DNA from 2 places in the Micrococcus sp. KRD096 genome. Region 1 is predicted to be linked to the other one. Evidence: riboswitches for the same ligand, from Rfam matches in the RefSeq annotation. Region 1 holds a riboswitch; the other holds the start of a gene.
What was found. A riboswitch is a leader RNA that binds a small molecule or an ion and turns the genes downstream of it on or off. The one in region 1 is predicted to bind S-adenosylmethionine.
Positions count from the first base shown of each region.

Region 1 (7,320 bases):
GGACGCCGCTCTGGACACCGCCCTGGACATCGCCCGCTCCACCGGCGAGCGCGTGGTGGTGGTCAATGCGGGCCCCGGCGGCGAGCACCGCACCAAGTCCCTCGTCACGGAGGAGCAGCAGCGCGGCGTGCAGGCCCGGTTGGACGCCTCCGGCGTGACGGCCGAGTTCCGCCAGTACGCGCGCGGCCGGTCCACGGTGGAGGAGATGAAGGACGTCGCCGCGGAGCTGGACCCGTCCATCGTGGTCATCGGCGTGCGCCGCCGCGGCGGCTTCGGCCGGTTCGTCATGGGATCGGTCTCGGACGAGCTGCTGCAGGAGATCGATCAGCCCGTGCTGTGCGTGAAGGAGTACCGGCAGTACGGGGACCACACGCCCGAGGCCGTGAGCCACGTCGCCGAGACGGACCCGGGCACCCACGGCCTGCCCGCGTCCGAGCCGATGGCCGAGCGGCGTCGGCTCACGCCCGTCGATCCCGGGGACCCGACGCTCGAGCGCTGAGCGCTCCCGCCGGGCCTCAGTCCTCGTCGTCCTGACGGCGGCGCGTGACGGCGTCGTCGAGGAGGCCGTCCGTGTGGGAGCCGGCGCCGCTGCGCCGCCCGGCCTCGTCCGCCGCCGCCTGCTTGGCCTGCTGCGCGCGCCGCTCGGCGAACGCCTCCTCGCCCGGGCCGTCGAGTTCGCGGTTGCGCTGCACCGCCGTCATCGAGCCGGTGTACAGGCCGGAGTGGTCACCCACGCGGGTCAGCGGTGTGGTGAGGGTGTCCGGGCGTGGATCGGCGCCGTCGACGCGCGGCAGCGGCGCGGTGCGCGGGCGCGGCTCGCGGGCCGCCACCCCGGAGCCGTCCGGGCCCGGCTCACCCGTCCGGTCGCCACCGCGGGCCCCCGCGTCGGATCCCTCGGAGGCGGGCGCCGCGTCGTCGTGGGCGGGGTGCCGGTCCACCATGCGCTGCACCACGATGCCCTCGGGGTGCTCGTGGCGCAGGAAGGCCACGAGGTCCTCGCGCACGAGGCAGCGCAGGTCCCAGAGGTCGCCGGAGTTGCGGGCGGAGACCACGGCGCGGATGCGCACGACGCCGCCGGTCGCGTCGGTCACCTGCAGCGCGTGCTCGCGCCCGTCCCACAGGTCCGTGGACTCGAGCAGCTGGGTGAGTCGTGCGCGCAGCGCGTCCATGGGCACGCGCCAGTCCACGTCCAGCTCCACGACGCCGGAGACCTCGGCGCCCACCCGCGTCCAGTTCTCGAACGGCTGGGTGGTGAAGTGCGAGGACGGGTAGACCATGCGGCGGCCGTCCCAGAGCTTGAGCACCACGTTGGACAGGGTGATCTCCTCGACGATGCCGAACACGCCCTCCATGTCCACCACGTCGCCCACCCGGATCGCGTCCGTGAAGGCGAGCTGGAATCCGGCGAACACGTTGGTCAGCGTGGACTGCACGGCCAGGCCGGCGATCACCGAGATCACACCGGCGGAGGCGAGCAGGCCGGCCCCGAGCGAGCGCACCTCGGGCACCCCCAGCAGGACCACGGCGACGGCCACCACCACGATCACCGCGTTGAGGATGCGCCGGATCAGGATGGTCTGCGTGCGGATGCGTCGCTCGCGGCGGTGCTCGACGCCGGTCTCCTGGTAGCGGCCGAGGATCCCCTCCTCGATCACGCCGACCAGGCGCCACGCGGCCCATGCGCCCGCCGCGGCCACGGCGATGAGCAAGAGGAACGACGCCGGCCGGTACCAGGTCTGCTCCTCGGCCATGACCCCGAGCCAGATCCGGGAGGCCAGCAGGCCGGCGGCGACGGCGGCCGGCAGGCTCAGCCGCGCGGCGCCGTGTTGGAACGCGGGGCGGCGCACGAGCACGACGCGTGCCACCTGCAGGGCCAGGTACACGACCGCCGCGCCGATGGCGAACGCCATCAGCACGGTCAGCAGCGTCCCCCATTCCACGCCGAAGGCCCGCGTGGTGGCGGCCGCCCCGTCCTGGATGTCCCCCTCCACCCCGGACGGCACGGTCTCGCCCGCTAGGAGGCGGTCCAGGACGGGTCGCGAGGGCGGGCAGGACGGGGAGGACCATGACGACAGTCTGACACCCGCCCCCGGACGCACCCCGGAGAAGAGCACAATGGAGCCTGACCGTCCGCGCGGTCCGGGCCCGGCCGTCGTCGCGCCCCGTCCCGCCGGCCCGCCGCCGCCCCTCTGGAGGAATCCGTGCTCTCCGTCACCGACCTGCGCCCACTCGACACCGCCACCGCGGACCTGTCCCGCATCATCCCGCGGGCGAACGTGGACGTGTCCTCCGTGGTGCCGGTGGTCGCCCCGATCATCGAGCGGGTCCGCCACGGCGGCGAGCAGACCCTGCTGGAGCTGGCCGAGCGGTTCGACGGTGTCCGTCCGCCGGCCCTGCGCGTGCCCGCGGAGGCGCTCGAGGCCGCCCTGGCCGGGCTCGACCCGCGGGTGCGCGCCGCCCTGGAGGAGTCGATCCACCGGGCCCGGCTCGTGCACGACGCCCAGCACCCCCAGGACTCCACGGTCGAGCTCGGCGAGGGCGCCGTCGTGGAGAACCACTGGACCCCCGTGGGCCGCGTGGGCCTGTACGTGCCCGGCGGCCGCGCCGTGTACCCCTCCTCGGTGGTGATGAACGTGGTGCCCGCGCAGGCCGCCGGCGTGGGGAGCCTCGCGGTGACCTCACCCCCGCAGCGGGACCACGGCGGCCTGCCCCACCCCACCGTGCTCGCCGCGTGCGCGCTGCTGGGCGTGGACGAGGTCTACGCGGCCGGCGGCGCCCAGGCCGTGGCCATGCTGGCGCACGGCGTCCAGGACGACGACGGCGGGTGGCTCTGCGCGCCCGTCGACCTGGTGACGGGGCCCGGCAACGTGTACGTGGCCGCCGCCAAGCGCGCGCTCCAGGGCGTGATCGGCGTGGACGCCGAGGCCGGGCCGAGCGAGATCGCCGTGATCGCGGACGGCACCGCCCGCGCCGACTGGGTGGCCGCGGACCTGATCAGCCAGTCCGAGCACGACCCGCTGGCCGCCTCCGTGCTCATCACCGATTCCGAGGACCTGCTCCGGGACGTGCAGGCGGCGATCGAGGCGCAGGTGCCCGGGGCGTTCCACGAGGATCAGATCCGCGAGGCCCTCACCGGCCCCCAGTCCGGCGTGCTGCTGGTGCGGGACATGGACCAGGCCGTGGAGGTCTCCGACCGCTACGCCACCGAGCACCTCGAGATCCAGACGCGCGACCCCGAGGCCCTCGTGGGGCGCATCCGCAACGCCGGCGCCGTGTTCGTGGGCCCGCACGCCCCCGTGCCGCTGGGCGACTACTCGGCCGGGTCCAACCATGTGCTCCCCACCTCGGGGACGGCCCGGCACTCCTCCGGTCTGAACACGGTGACGTTCCTGCGCCTGCAGCAGCGCATCCGCTACACGGAGACCGGGCTCAAGGAGGTCGCGGACGGGATCGGCGTGCTGGCCGAGGACGAGCGCCTGCCCGCGCACGGCGCCGCGATCCGCGCCCGCTTCGCGTGAGGGGGCGGGCGTGAGCGGCGTCCGCATCGACGCGTGGCTGTGGGCCGTGCGGCTGTACAAGACCAGGTCGGCGGCCACGGCGGCCGTGCGCGCAGGCCACGTGCGCATCGACGGCGAGCCCGTGAAGGCGGCGACGCCCGTCGTCGTCGGGAACCGGGTGCGGGTGCGCCAGGACGGACGCGAGCGGATCCTGGAGGTCACGGGGCTGATCGCCAAGCGGGTGGGCGCCCCCGTGGCCCGGCAGCAGTACGTGGACCACTCCCCGCCGCCCGTGCCGCGTGAGCTGCTCGCGGTGCCGTACCGCGAGCGGGGCGCGGGCCGGCCCACCAAACGGGACCGCCGGCAGCTGGACGCGCTGCGCGGCCGCGACCGACGCTGAGCGCCTCCGTCCTCCCCGCGCCGTCATCCGCCGTCGTGATGGCGGCCTCATGCGGAGGGTGCGGTCAGCACCATCCGGAACGGCTTGTCGTTGTCCACCGTGACGGTGAACGTCATCGGCCCCGCCTCATCCACGGGGGGAGTCGCCGCCGACCAGCCGCCGCACAGCGCCTCCGATCCGGCCATCCAGGTCTTCGTTCCCCCGCCACCCCGTGAGGTCAGGATCTCCGTCTCACCGGTGGCATCCGAAGGACACAGCACGATGACCCGAAGGACCGCACCCTGTTGAGCGTCCACGGTGATCTGCTGTGTGCCCGTCCCGACCGCCTCCTCCAGGACGGACTCCTTCTCCGGGTCGAGATGGTCCGCATCCGGATGCCGGCGCGTGTACTCGACCAACGTCATCCCGTCCTCCTCGAACAGCGCGGCGGGGAGTGCTTCTTCACCGGCGGGTGACGACGCGGACGAACCGGTGGCGGAGGCCGACCGGGTTGCCGAGGGGGCCGCTGACGTCACGGTGACGGAGGACGCCGCAGCGGTGGATGCCTTCGCGGTGGAGGAGACGCTGCCCGGGGAAGCGGAGCATCCCGAGATGGCGATACCGAGGAGAGCCGCGACGACCACGGCGGCCGACAATGCCGCACGCTTCTTCTCGATGTCCATCCGCATGATCCGATCCCTCTCAGAGAACCGATTGCGGGGCCGCGGGCTGCGGTCTCGAGCCCCCCTCTCGAGTGGCTTGATCCTGGCTGGCGATGCGCGGTGTGTCAAGCATCACATCGGGCAGCTCGGATGACGCCGCGCGACCGCCGCGCTTTGACCACCCCACGGACCCCTCCGTAGGCTGATCCCCAGAATCACGAGTTCCCGTCATTCACGGCCCTGGCCGGCGGGACGGCAACCCTCTCACGCAGTAGTGGGGTGCTCCAGGTGATGATTCGGCCCCTCGGACACCCCGACGGGCAAGTACCGCGCCTCCGCGGATCCGGGCGATCCGCGTTCCCGCCGTCTGCGGAGCCGCGCCAGTCATCGGAAGAGGACGCGCGCCATGACCCTGACCCACGAACCCCACACCGCCGCGTGGGACACCGACCTGTCCCTCGGCAACCTCCGCTCCGGCCTCTCGGCATTCCCCACCGGGGTCGTCGCGCTGGCGGGCCTCGCCGACGACGTCCCCGAGGTGATGGTGTCCTCGTCCTTCGGCGTGGGCATCTCCTGGGAGCCGGCCCTCGTGTCCTTCTCCGCACAGAACAGCTCCCGCACCTGGCCGCGCCTGCGCCGGGCCGGGGCGATCGGCGTCTCCCTGCTCGCGGCGGACCAGACGCCGCTGTGCCGTCAGCTGGCCGCCCGCGAGGGCGACCGCTTCGCCGGTCTCGACGTGCACCGCAGCCCGCACGACGCCCTGCTGATCGGGGGCTCCTCGCTCTGGCTCGAGACGCGGGTGCACGCCGAGGTCCCGGCGGGCGACCACACGGTGGTGCTGCTGGAGGTGACGGCCTTGGCGGATCACACGGACGCCGCTCCCCCGGCCGCCCTGCACCGCAATCTCTTCCACGGCCTGCGCGCGCTCTGAGCGAACTCCAGGTGAACAATCGGGCCCCTGGTTCCCGGTCGGCGAGATCCGTGCAATGATGGAGCCTGAAGTTGATCAAGCTGTATCCCGCCATCTTCACTGCTCGTCAGCCCGGCATCGCCGGCGTCGATGAGTGTTGGGCAAGCGGTTCAGTCTCGCCGCTTCACCCGCGTCCCACATCCGGGCCGCGGTCCAACACCGCCACCGCACCGCGGGGGCACATCGAAAGGACACCATCATGGCTGTCGGTACTGTCAAGTGGTTCAACGCTGAGAAGGGCTACGGCTTCATCGCCCCCGAGGACAACTCCGCGGACGTGTTCGTGCACTTCTCCGCCATCCAGGGCGGGGGCTTCAAGGAGCTCCAGGAGAACGACCGCGTCGAGTTCGAGACCCAGGACGGCCCCAAGGGCCTCCAGGCCGCCAACGTGACGAAGCTCTGATCTTCGCCTGACGCACGGCTTCCGACGCCCCCGGTCCGTATGGACCGGGGGCGTCGTCGTGTGCGCTTCCGTGCGTCCCGCACGCCCGCGCACTGCGCCGCACTCCGCCGTACGCCCGTTCGACCGCGGCGCTGCGACATCACCGCAGGGCTGCACTGCGGTGATGTCGCTGAGGCGCGGTCCTCCGCGGTGGGTCTCGTCCTGGCCCTGCGCGTCAGGCCGCGCCCCGCCGGCCCACGTGGCGACGCAGCAGCAGCACCACGCCCAGGGCCAGCAGATACCCGGCCGCGACGACCGCGAAGCCGGCCCGGTAGTCGCCCGTGACGTCGCGCAGCACGCCCATCAGCAGCGGGCCCAGGGCGAAGCCGGCGTACATGCCCATCGAGTTCGCCCCGGTCGCACGGCCGAGCCGCTCGGCCGGCACCTCGCTCAGCAGGCCCGCGTTGATCACCACGTTGGCGCCCAGCACCGTCAAGCCGTGCACCGCGGCGCCCACCCACAGCAGGGCCGGCAGGTCCAGCAGGTCCGCGGCGAGGAACACCACGACGCCGGCCACGGCACCCAGGCAGATCACGGTCAGCAGGGTGGTGGGCCGGTCTCCGGAGCTCATCCGCCGACTCCACCCGATCCGGGAGAGCACCCCCACCACCCCGGACACGGCCGCCGCGGCGCCGCCGGCCACGAGCGTCATCCCCAGCGTCTCGACGGCGAACAGCGGCAGGTATGTGTTCGTGGCCTGCATGCCCAGGCCGGTGAGGAATGCGATCGCCGCGAAGAACCAGACCGTGGCCGGCAGAGGCGAGGTGTCCCGCCGTCGTCGACCGCCGACGGGGCCGGTGGCCGGCGGCGGAGCCCCGGGCAGCGGCGGGGCGGCGACCAGGGCGAGCACCCAGAGCGCCCCGATGAGCACCGCGGCCCCCAGCGTGGCGCCCGTCCAGCCCAGGGCGAGGGACGCGGCCGGGAAGAACAGGCCGCCGACCAGCTGGGCCGCCTGGACGCCGGACTGCTTCACCCCGACCCACCCGATGCGCCTCTCCGGCGGCACCACGGTCCGGATGATCCGGTTCGTGGTGGGGTTGGAGATGGCCTGCGTGACGCCCGCGACGGCGGCCGCCGCGTACAGCACGGGCAGGGACGGGGCGACGGCGCCGAGCACGAGCGCCGCGGCGGTGCCGCCGAAGATGATGCTCAGCTGCGCGCGGGCGGACAGGCGGTCGGCGGCCCGGCCGAGGCCGAGGGAGGTGACGGCGGCCGCCGCGAACACGACCGTCATCACGGTGCCGAGCTGGCCCGAGGTGACGTCGAGCCGCTCCATCACGACCGTGGAGGAGGCGGAGACGCCGTAGTTGAACAGGGGCCCGGCGCCCATGGCCGCCAGCAGCACCCACAGCAGGGCCGCGGAGGGGCGG
Region 1 is NZ_JABFAY010000003.1:73,545-80,864, forward strand. Features, by position in the region: gene J1M41_RS02125 (universal stress protein) at 1-499, shown strand, start outside; gene J1M41_RS02130 (mechanosensitive ion channel family protein) at 516-2,003, opposite strand; gene hisD (histidinol dehydrogenase) at 2,202-3,518, shown strand; gene J1M41_RS02140 (RNA-binding S4 domain-containing protein) at 3,529-3,897, shown strand; gene J1M41_RS11970 (hypothetical protein) at 3,945-4,559, opposite strand; SAM riboswitch class IV at 4,752-4,871, shown strand; gene J1M41_RS02150 (flavin reductase family protein) at 4,945-5,469, shown strand; gene J1M41_RS02155 (cold-shock protein) at 5,708-5,911, shown strand; partial or broken gene J1M41_RS02160 (MFS transporter) at 6,126-7,320, opposite strand, start outside.

Region 2 (7,320 bases), on a different contig from region 1:
GCCGGCTGCAGCTCGGGCTTCTTGGACAGCGGGAGCACGGCGGCCTTGACCGGGGCCAGGCGCGGGTCCAGCTTGAGCACGGTGCGCACGTCCACCCCGCCCTTGGCGTTCGGGGCCTCGTCCTCGGCATAGGCGTCCACGAGGAACGCCATCATGGCGCGGGTCAGGCCGAAGGACGGCTCGATCACGTACGGGGTGTAGTGCTCGTTGTTGGCCTGGTCGAAGTACTGCATCTTGGTGCCCGAGTGCTCGGTGTGCCGGCCCAGGTCGTAGTCGGTGCGGTTCGCGATGCCCATCAGCTCGCCCCAGCCGTCGCCGCCGGTGAAGCCGAAGTCGTATTCGAGGTCGATCGTGGCGTCCGAGTAGTGCGCCCGCTCGTCCGCGGGGACGTCGAACTTGCGCAGGTGCGCGGGGTCGATGCCGAGGTCGATGAACCAGTCCCAGCAGTCCTCGACCCAGCGGTCGAAGTGCTGGCCCGCCTCGGCCGGCGGCACGAAGTACTCGATCTCCATCTGCTCGAACTCACGGGTGCGGAAGATGAAGTTGCCCGGGGTGATCTCGTTGCGGAACGCCTTGCCGATCTGGCCGATGCCGAACGGCGGCTTCTTCCGGGCCGCGCCCAGCACGTTGAGGAAGTTCACGAAGATGCCCTGCGCCGTCTCCGGGCGCATGTAGTGCAGGCCCTCCTCGTTGTCCACGGGGCCGAGGTAGGTCTTGACCAGGCCCGAGAACAGCTGCGGCTCGGTCCAGGCGCCCTGGGTGCCGCAGTCCGGGCACACGATCTCGGCCATGCCCTCGGCCGGCCGGCCCTTCTTGGCCTCGAACGCCTCGAGCAGGTGGTCCTGGCGGTGGCGCCTGTGGCACTGGGTGCACTCCACGAGCGGGTCGGTGAAGGTCTCGACGTGGCCGGAGGCCTCCCACACCGCGCGCGGCAGGATGATGGAGGAGTCCAGGCCCACCATGTCCTCGCGGGAGCGCACGAAGGTCTTCCACCATTCCGCCTTGATGTTCTCCTTCAGCTCCACACCCAGGGGCCCGTAGTCCCACGCGGAGCGCGAACCGCCGTAGATCTCACCGGCCTGGAACACGAAGCCTCGGCGCTTGGCGAGGTTGATGACGTTGTCCAGCGGGGACTTGGCAGCCATGGGGGCATCACTTCCGTACTCATCGGCGGGGCGGGAGGGGATCACGACGACGACGGCGCCCGGCCGCCTTCGAGGCGGCGGGCCCGTTCCGGCGCGGCGCGCCGGTCGATCCCGTCCAGCCTACCGGCCATGATGGACACCATGACCGAGACGAACGCACCCGACGCCCAGCCCCTGCCCATCCGTGACGAGTCCATCCGCCTCGGCCAGGCGCTCAAGCTCGCCTCCCTCGTGGAGGACGGGGCCATGGCCCGCGACGTCGTCACCGACGGGCTCGTCACCGTCAACGGCGCGGTGGAGACGCGCCGCGGCGCCCAGCTGCACGACGGGGACGTCGTCGAGTTCGCCGGCGAGGCGTTCGTCGTCCAGGCCGGGCAGGCCTGAGCCGACGCCCCGTCGGGCGGCCGCGGCGCCGTCGTCGAGCGTGTCCGGTGCGTCAGCCGCGGGGCGGCACCATGTGGGCGAGGTACTCCTTCACGTGGCCCAGCTCCTGCTCGTTGATCGCGTGGCCGAGCCCGGCGTAGACGATCTTCATGAGGTCCACGTGGGCGTTCAGCCAGGCATGGGTCTCCTCGACCCGGGGCTCGGAGATGATCGGGTCCTCCTGGCCGCGGCCCCAGAAGACCTTCGGTCGGACGCGGGCGACGTCGTCGTCGCGGGTGAACAGCTCGCGCAGCCGCGGCTCGGTGAGCTCCGGGTCCACCACGAAGCCGGACAGCGCCACGGTGCACGCGTAGGCCTCCGGGTCCAGGCGCAGCAGCGACGTGGCCATCGCCATGCCCTGCGAGAAGCCGAGCAGGGAGACGGTGCGGAAGTCCCCGCGCACCGCCTGCACCCAGGCGTGCAGGGCCTCGACGGCCTCGCGGACCGGCTCGGCGGTGGAGCCCAGCTCGCCCGTGACGGGGTCCTGGGAGAGCGGGAACCAGGCGTGGGAGCCCGGCTGCAGGGGCAGGGGCGCGCGCACGGCGGCCACCGTGACGTGCTCGGGCAGGTGCGGGACGAGGCCGAACAGGTCGTCCTCGTTCGCGCCGTAGCCGTGCAGGACGATCAGCAGGTCCTCGGTGCGCTCGCCCTCGGGGCGGGACCAGCGGACGACGGGCTCGACGGCGGGGGTGGGGTTCGCGTTCACGTCCGCCAGCCTAGCGAGCGGCACGGTCGGCCCCTCCCGGAGGTTGACCCCTCCCGCGCGACGTGGGCAGAATCCTACCCGTGGGTAACCCATCCTCCTCCCAGCCTCCGCACGCCTCCGACGCGACCCCGGTCGACGACCCCGCCGCCCATCCGTGGCGCCGCTACGTCGCCATCGGGGACTCGTTCTCCGAGGGCATCGGCGACCCGGACCCGGACCGTCCCGGCTACCACCGCGGCTGGGCCGACCGCCTGGCCGAGGAGCTCTCCCGCCTGACGCCGCCCGGCGAGGACCTGGCCTACGCCAACCTGGCGGTCCGCGGGAAGCTGCTGGACCAGATCGCCGAGGACCAGGTGGAGCCGGCGCTCGCCCTGCGGCCGGACCTCATCAGCGTCTGCGCGGGCGGCAACGACATCCTGCGCGGCGCGGACCCGGACGAGATCGCGGTCCGGTTGGACGCCGTCGTCGAGCGTCTGGCCTCCGACGGCGCCACCGTGCTGCTGTTCAACGCGACCGACGTGAAGGGCACGCCCGTCATCGGCCGCATCCGCGGCACCGTGGCGATCTACAACGAGAACGTGCGCACCATCGCGCTGCGGCACGACGCGCTGGTGCCGGACATGTGGTCGCTCAAGGACCTCGCCCGGCGGGAGATGTGGGCCGAGGACCGCCTGCACTTCTCTGCGCTCGGCCACCACACGATCGCCGCGATGGTGCTGGACACCCTCGGCGTGGAGCACGGCCTCGAGCACCTGCGCCTCTCCCCGCCGGCGCCGCGCACGTGGCGCGCGGCCCGCGCGTCGGACGCCGCATGGGTGCGCACGCACCTGGCGCCGTGGGTGGTCCGCCGCCTCCGCGGCGTCTCCTCGGGCGACGGCGTCACGGCCAAGCGCCCCGTCCCCGAGCCGCTCTTCGGCGCGCCGATGCCGCAGGGCTCGGACCACACCGAGCCGCTGGACATCGTCGAGCCCTGAGCCCGGCCGGCGGGGACCGGTGGCCGTTTCCCGAACGACAGTGCCGCGACACGCCGCCGTTTCCCGAACGAAAGTTCAGAGGGCGAGGGTGCGCTTCAGCGTGTCGGCCACCTGGCCGTATTCGGTGAGGAACCCGTCGTGGCCGATGGGCGAGGCGATCGTGTGCACCGGCGGCCGCGCGGGCAGCGCCGCCGCGAGCGCCTCGGACTCGGCCGGCAGGTAGAGCCGGTCCGAGTCGACGGCGGCCACGAACGCCCGGCCCCGGTAGTCCGCGAGCGCCGCCGCCACGCCGCCGCGCCCGCGCCCGACGTCGTGGCCCATGAGGGCCTCGGTGACCACGAGGTAGGAGTTCGCGTCGAACCGGTCGGCGAGCTTGGCCGCCTGGTGGTCCAGGTAGGACTCCACGGCGTAGCGCCCGCGCCCGCCCGGCACCCCGACGACGGCGCCGAACGGGTCCTCGACGCCCTGCGGTTCCCGGCCGAACCGCTGGCCGAGCTCGCCCGCCGTGCGGTAGGTGGTGTGGGCGATGCGCCGGGCGATGCCCAGGCCGGCCACGGGGCCGGGGCCGGGGTAGTAGTCGCCGCCCTCGAAGTCCGGGTCGAGGCGGATGGCCGCCGTCTGCGCCTGCCCCCACGCGATCTGGTCGGCGGAGGAGGCCGCGGTGGCGGCCAGCACACCCACCCCGGCGACGCGCGCGGGGTGGGTCGCGGCCCACTCGAGGGCGCGGGCCCCGCCCATCGATCCGCCGATCACGGCGCGCCACGCGCCGATCCCGAGGTGGTCGGCCAGGCGTCGCTCGGCCTCGACCGCGTCCCGCAGCGTGAGGAACGGGAACCGGGAGCCCCAGGGCCGCCCGTCGGGGGCCGGCGTCGAGGGCCCGGTGGAGCCGTGGCAGCCGCCGATCATGGCGGGGGCGACCACGAACCACCGGTCCGTGTCCACGGCGCGGCCCGGGCCGACGAGGGCGTCCCACCAGCCCGGCGTCGGGTCCTCCTCGTGCGCGGCCACGTGCGCGTCGCCGGTGAGGGCGTGCAGCACGAGCACGGCGTTGGCGCCGTCGGCGGCGAGGGTGCCCCAGGTCTCGTAGGCCAGCTCGACGTCGGGCAGCAGCCCGCCGGTCTCGGTGCGCAGCTCGCCGACCCGCAGGCGGTGGCGGCCGCCGCGGGGCAGCGCGGTGCGCGACGGACGCGTGGCGACGGCGGTCATGCCCGCTCCCCCGCGTCGTCGTCGCCGCGGCGGGCGGCGGCCGCGAAGCCGCGCTCGAGGTCGGCGAGGATGTCCTCGATGTCCTCCACGCCGAGCGAGAGCCGCACCAGGCCGGGGGTGACGCCGGCGGCGCGCTGCTCGTCGTCGGCGAGCTGGGAGTGGGTGGTCGAGGCCGGGTGCACCACGAGCGAGCGGACGTCGCCGATGTTGGCCACGTGGTGGTGCAGGGTGAGCCCGTCCACGAACGCGGCCCCGGCCTCGCGGCCGCCCGCGATCTCGAAGGAGACGAACGCGCCCGCGCCCTTCGGCAGGTAGCGCTGGGCGCGCTCGTGCCACGGGCTGGACTCCAGGCCGGCGTAGACCACGTGCTCGACGTCGTCGCGGCCCTCGAGCCAGCGCGCGACGGCGGCCGCGTTGGCCACCTGCCGCTCCATGCGCAGGGACAGGGTCTCCAGGCCGAGGTTCACCAGGAACGCGTTGAACGGGGAGATGGCCGAGCCGTAGTCGCGCAGCAGTTGCACGCGCGCCTTGAGGATGAAGGCCAGGTTGGCGCCGAGCGGCGAGCCCACCCCGAGGTCCCGCGCGTAGACGAGGCCGTGGTACGACTCGTCCGGCTCGTTGAAGCCGGGGTACCGCTCGGCGTGCTGCGCGTAGTCGAACGTGCCGGCGTCGACGATCACGCCCGCGATGGCCGCGGCGTGCCCGCCGAGGTACTTCGTGGCGGAGTGGGTGACGACGTCGGCGCCGTGTTCGATCGGACGCAGCAGGTACGGGGTGGCCAGCGTGTTGTCCACGATCAGCGGCACGCCGGCCTCGTGGGCGGCGTCGGCGACGGCGCGCACGTCCAGGACGTCGCCGCGCGGGTTGCCGAGGGTCTCGCCGAAGAACGCCTTGGTGTTCGGGCGGACGGCGGCGCGCCAGGACTCGACGTCGTCCGGGTCGGTCACGAACGTCGTCTCGACGCCGACCTTGGCGAGGGTGTGCTTGAACAGGTTCTGCGTGCCGCCGTACAGGCTGGCCGAGGCGACCACGTGGTCGCCGGCGCCGGCGAGGTTGAGGATCGCGAACGTCGTCGCCGCCTGGCCGGAGGCCAGCAGCAGCGCGCCCACACCGCCCTCGAGCGCGGCGATCTTCTCCTCCACCGGGCCCTGCGTCGGGTTGCCGATGCGGGTGTAGAGCGGGTCGAGGTCCTTGAGTGCGAACCGGTCCGCGGCCACCTGGGCGGACGGGAAGTCGTAGGAGGTGGTCTGGAAGATCGGCAGGGCGGTCGCACCGAAGGCGTGCTGGCCGACGGCGACGCCCGCGTGGACCTGCGCGGTGGAGAAGCCCCAGGCGTCGGGGGTCGGGGTGGTCTGGTCGGTCATGGCGGACCCTCCTGAAGGGTTCAGGGGCCGGACCCGGCCGCCCCGCCCGCCGGCCGACGTGCCGATCCGGGGACCGGCGTCGTCGAGGTGCCGGTGATGACCCGGCGCCGTCGAGAGGGGCCGTGGGATCGGCCCGCGCTTGCCGGCGTCCGTTGTGGGGCCGGCCTGGTCGTCACCCGGGGCACCCCACCGCGGAAGGAGGGTTGCCGGTCAGCATGCCGGGGCCTGTTGCTGACTCTCGTGACCGTGCCTCCGAGTGTAGCCCGCCGCCCCGCCACGATTTCGTCACGCGTGTCACACGCGGATACGCTCTCCGCACGGGGCGCCCGACCCGTCAAGGGCTCGACCCCCTGGACTCGCACCAGGTCAACCCCCGGGGCAGCCCGGGAACGGAGAGGAACAGCGCAGTGCACACCTGTCGCATGGACCACGTGTCCTACGCCGCCGGCCCCGAGGGCCTGGACGCCACGGTCGCCCGCATCGCCGAGACGCTGGGCATCGAGCGGATCAAGGGCGGTGTCCACCCACGTTTCGGCACCCAGAACGCACTGTTTCCCATGACGGAGGGGCAGTATCTGGAGGTCGTCGAGGCCCTGGACCACCCGGCCTCCCTCAGCGCGCCGTTCGGCCAGCTCGTGCGCGCCCGCACCGAGCAGGGCGGGGGCTGGATGAGCTGGGCCGTGGCCACCCCGGACATCGGCCGGTTCGAGCGCCGCCTCGGCCGCGAGGCCGTCCCCGGCAACCGTCGCTTCCCGGACGGCCGCGAGCTGTCCTGGCGCCAGATCGGCATCAAGGGCACCCTCGCGGACCCGCAGCTGCCGTACATCCTGCGCTGGGCCGACGGTCAGGAGGACATGCACCCCTCGCAGGCGGCCGAGCCGCAGGCCACCATCGAGCACCTGAACATCGCCGGCTCCCCCGAGCGCCTCGCCGAGTGGCTGGGCGGCGAGGACGAGGACGGCCAGGTCCAGGACGTGAACATCGAGTACGTCGCGCCCTCCGGCACCCCGGGGATCGTCTCGGTCACCTTCCGCACCCCGAAGGGTGAGATCACGCTCTGAGCGCGGGGGCGGGGCCGGTCAACCGAGCAGCCCCGCCCGCGCCAGCAGCGGGTAGCCGACGAACCCGACGGCGTCCAGCAGCGTGTGCGCGATGACCAGCGGCATCACCCGGCGCACCCGCAGGAACACGAGCGCGAACACCACGCCCATCAGGGCGTTGCCCACGCCCGGCCCGATCCCCTGGTACAGGTGGTACGCCCCGCGCAGCAGCGCGAGGGCGAACACCACGACGGCCGCGCGGGTCGGCAGGTACAGCCCCTCGGCGCTCACCCACGACGACGGCACGGCCGGCGCCGGATCGCGCGCCAGGCCCGCGGCGCGCAGCCGCTGCAGATACCCGAGCCGGTCGACGAGCCAGGCGCCCACGATGACCTCCTCCAGCAGTCCGTGCCGCAGCGCGGAGAGCAGCAGGACCGGCACCTGGTACCAGCTCTGACCGAG
Region 2 is NZ_JABFAY010000001.1:420-7,739, reverse strand. Features, by position in the region: gene J1M41_RS00040 (glycine--tRNA ligase) at 1-1,145, opposite strand, end outside; gene J1M41_RS00035 (RNA-binding S4 domain-containing protein) at 1,287-1,529, shown strand; gene J1M41_RS00030 (alpha/beta hydrolase) at 1,582-2,274, opposite strand; gene J1M41_RS00025 (SGNH/GDSL hydrolase family protein) at 2,355-3,248, shown strand; gene J1M41_RS00020 (homoserine O-acetyltransferase) at 3,324-4,454, opposite strand; gene J1M41_RS00015 (bifunctional o-acetylhomoserine/o-acetylserine sulfhydrylase) at 4,451-5,818, opposite strand; SAM riboswitch class IV at 5,949-6,064, opposite strand; gene J1M41_RS00010 (VOC family protein) at 6,226-6,879, shown strand; partial or broken gene J1M41_RS00005 (CPBP family intramembrane glutamic endopeptidase) at 6,898-7,320, opposite strand, start outside.
Region 2: linked by a shared signal. The riboswitch ahead of J1M41_RS00015 (bifunctional o-acetylhomoserine/o-acetylserine sulfhydrylase) and the one ahead of J1M41_RS02150 (flavin reductase family protein) in region 1 are both predicted to bind S-adenosylmethionine.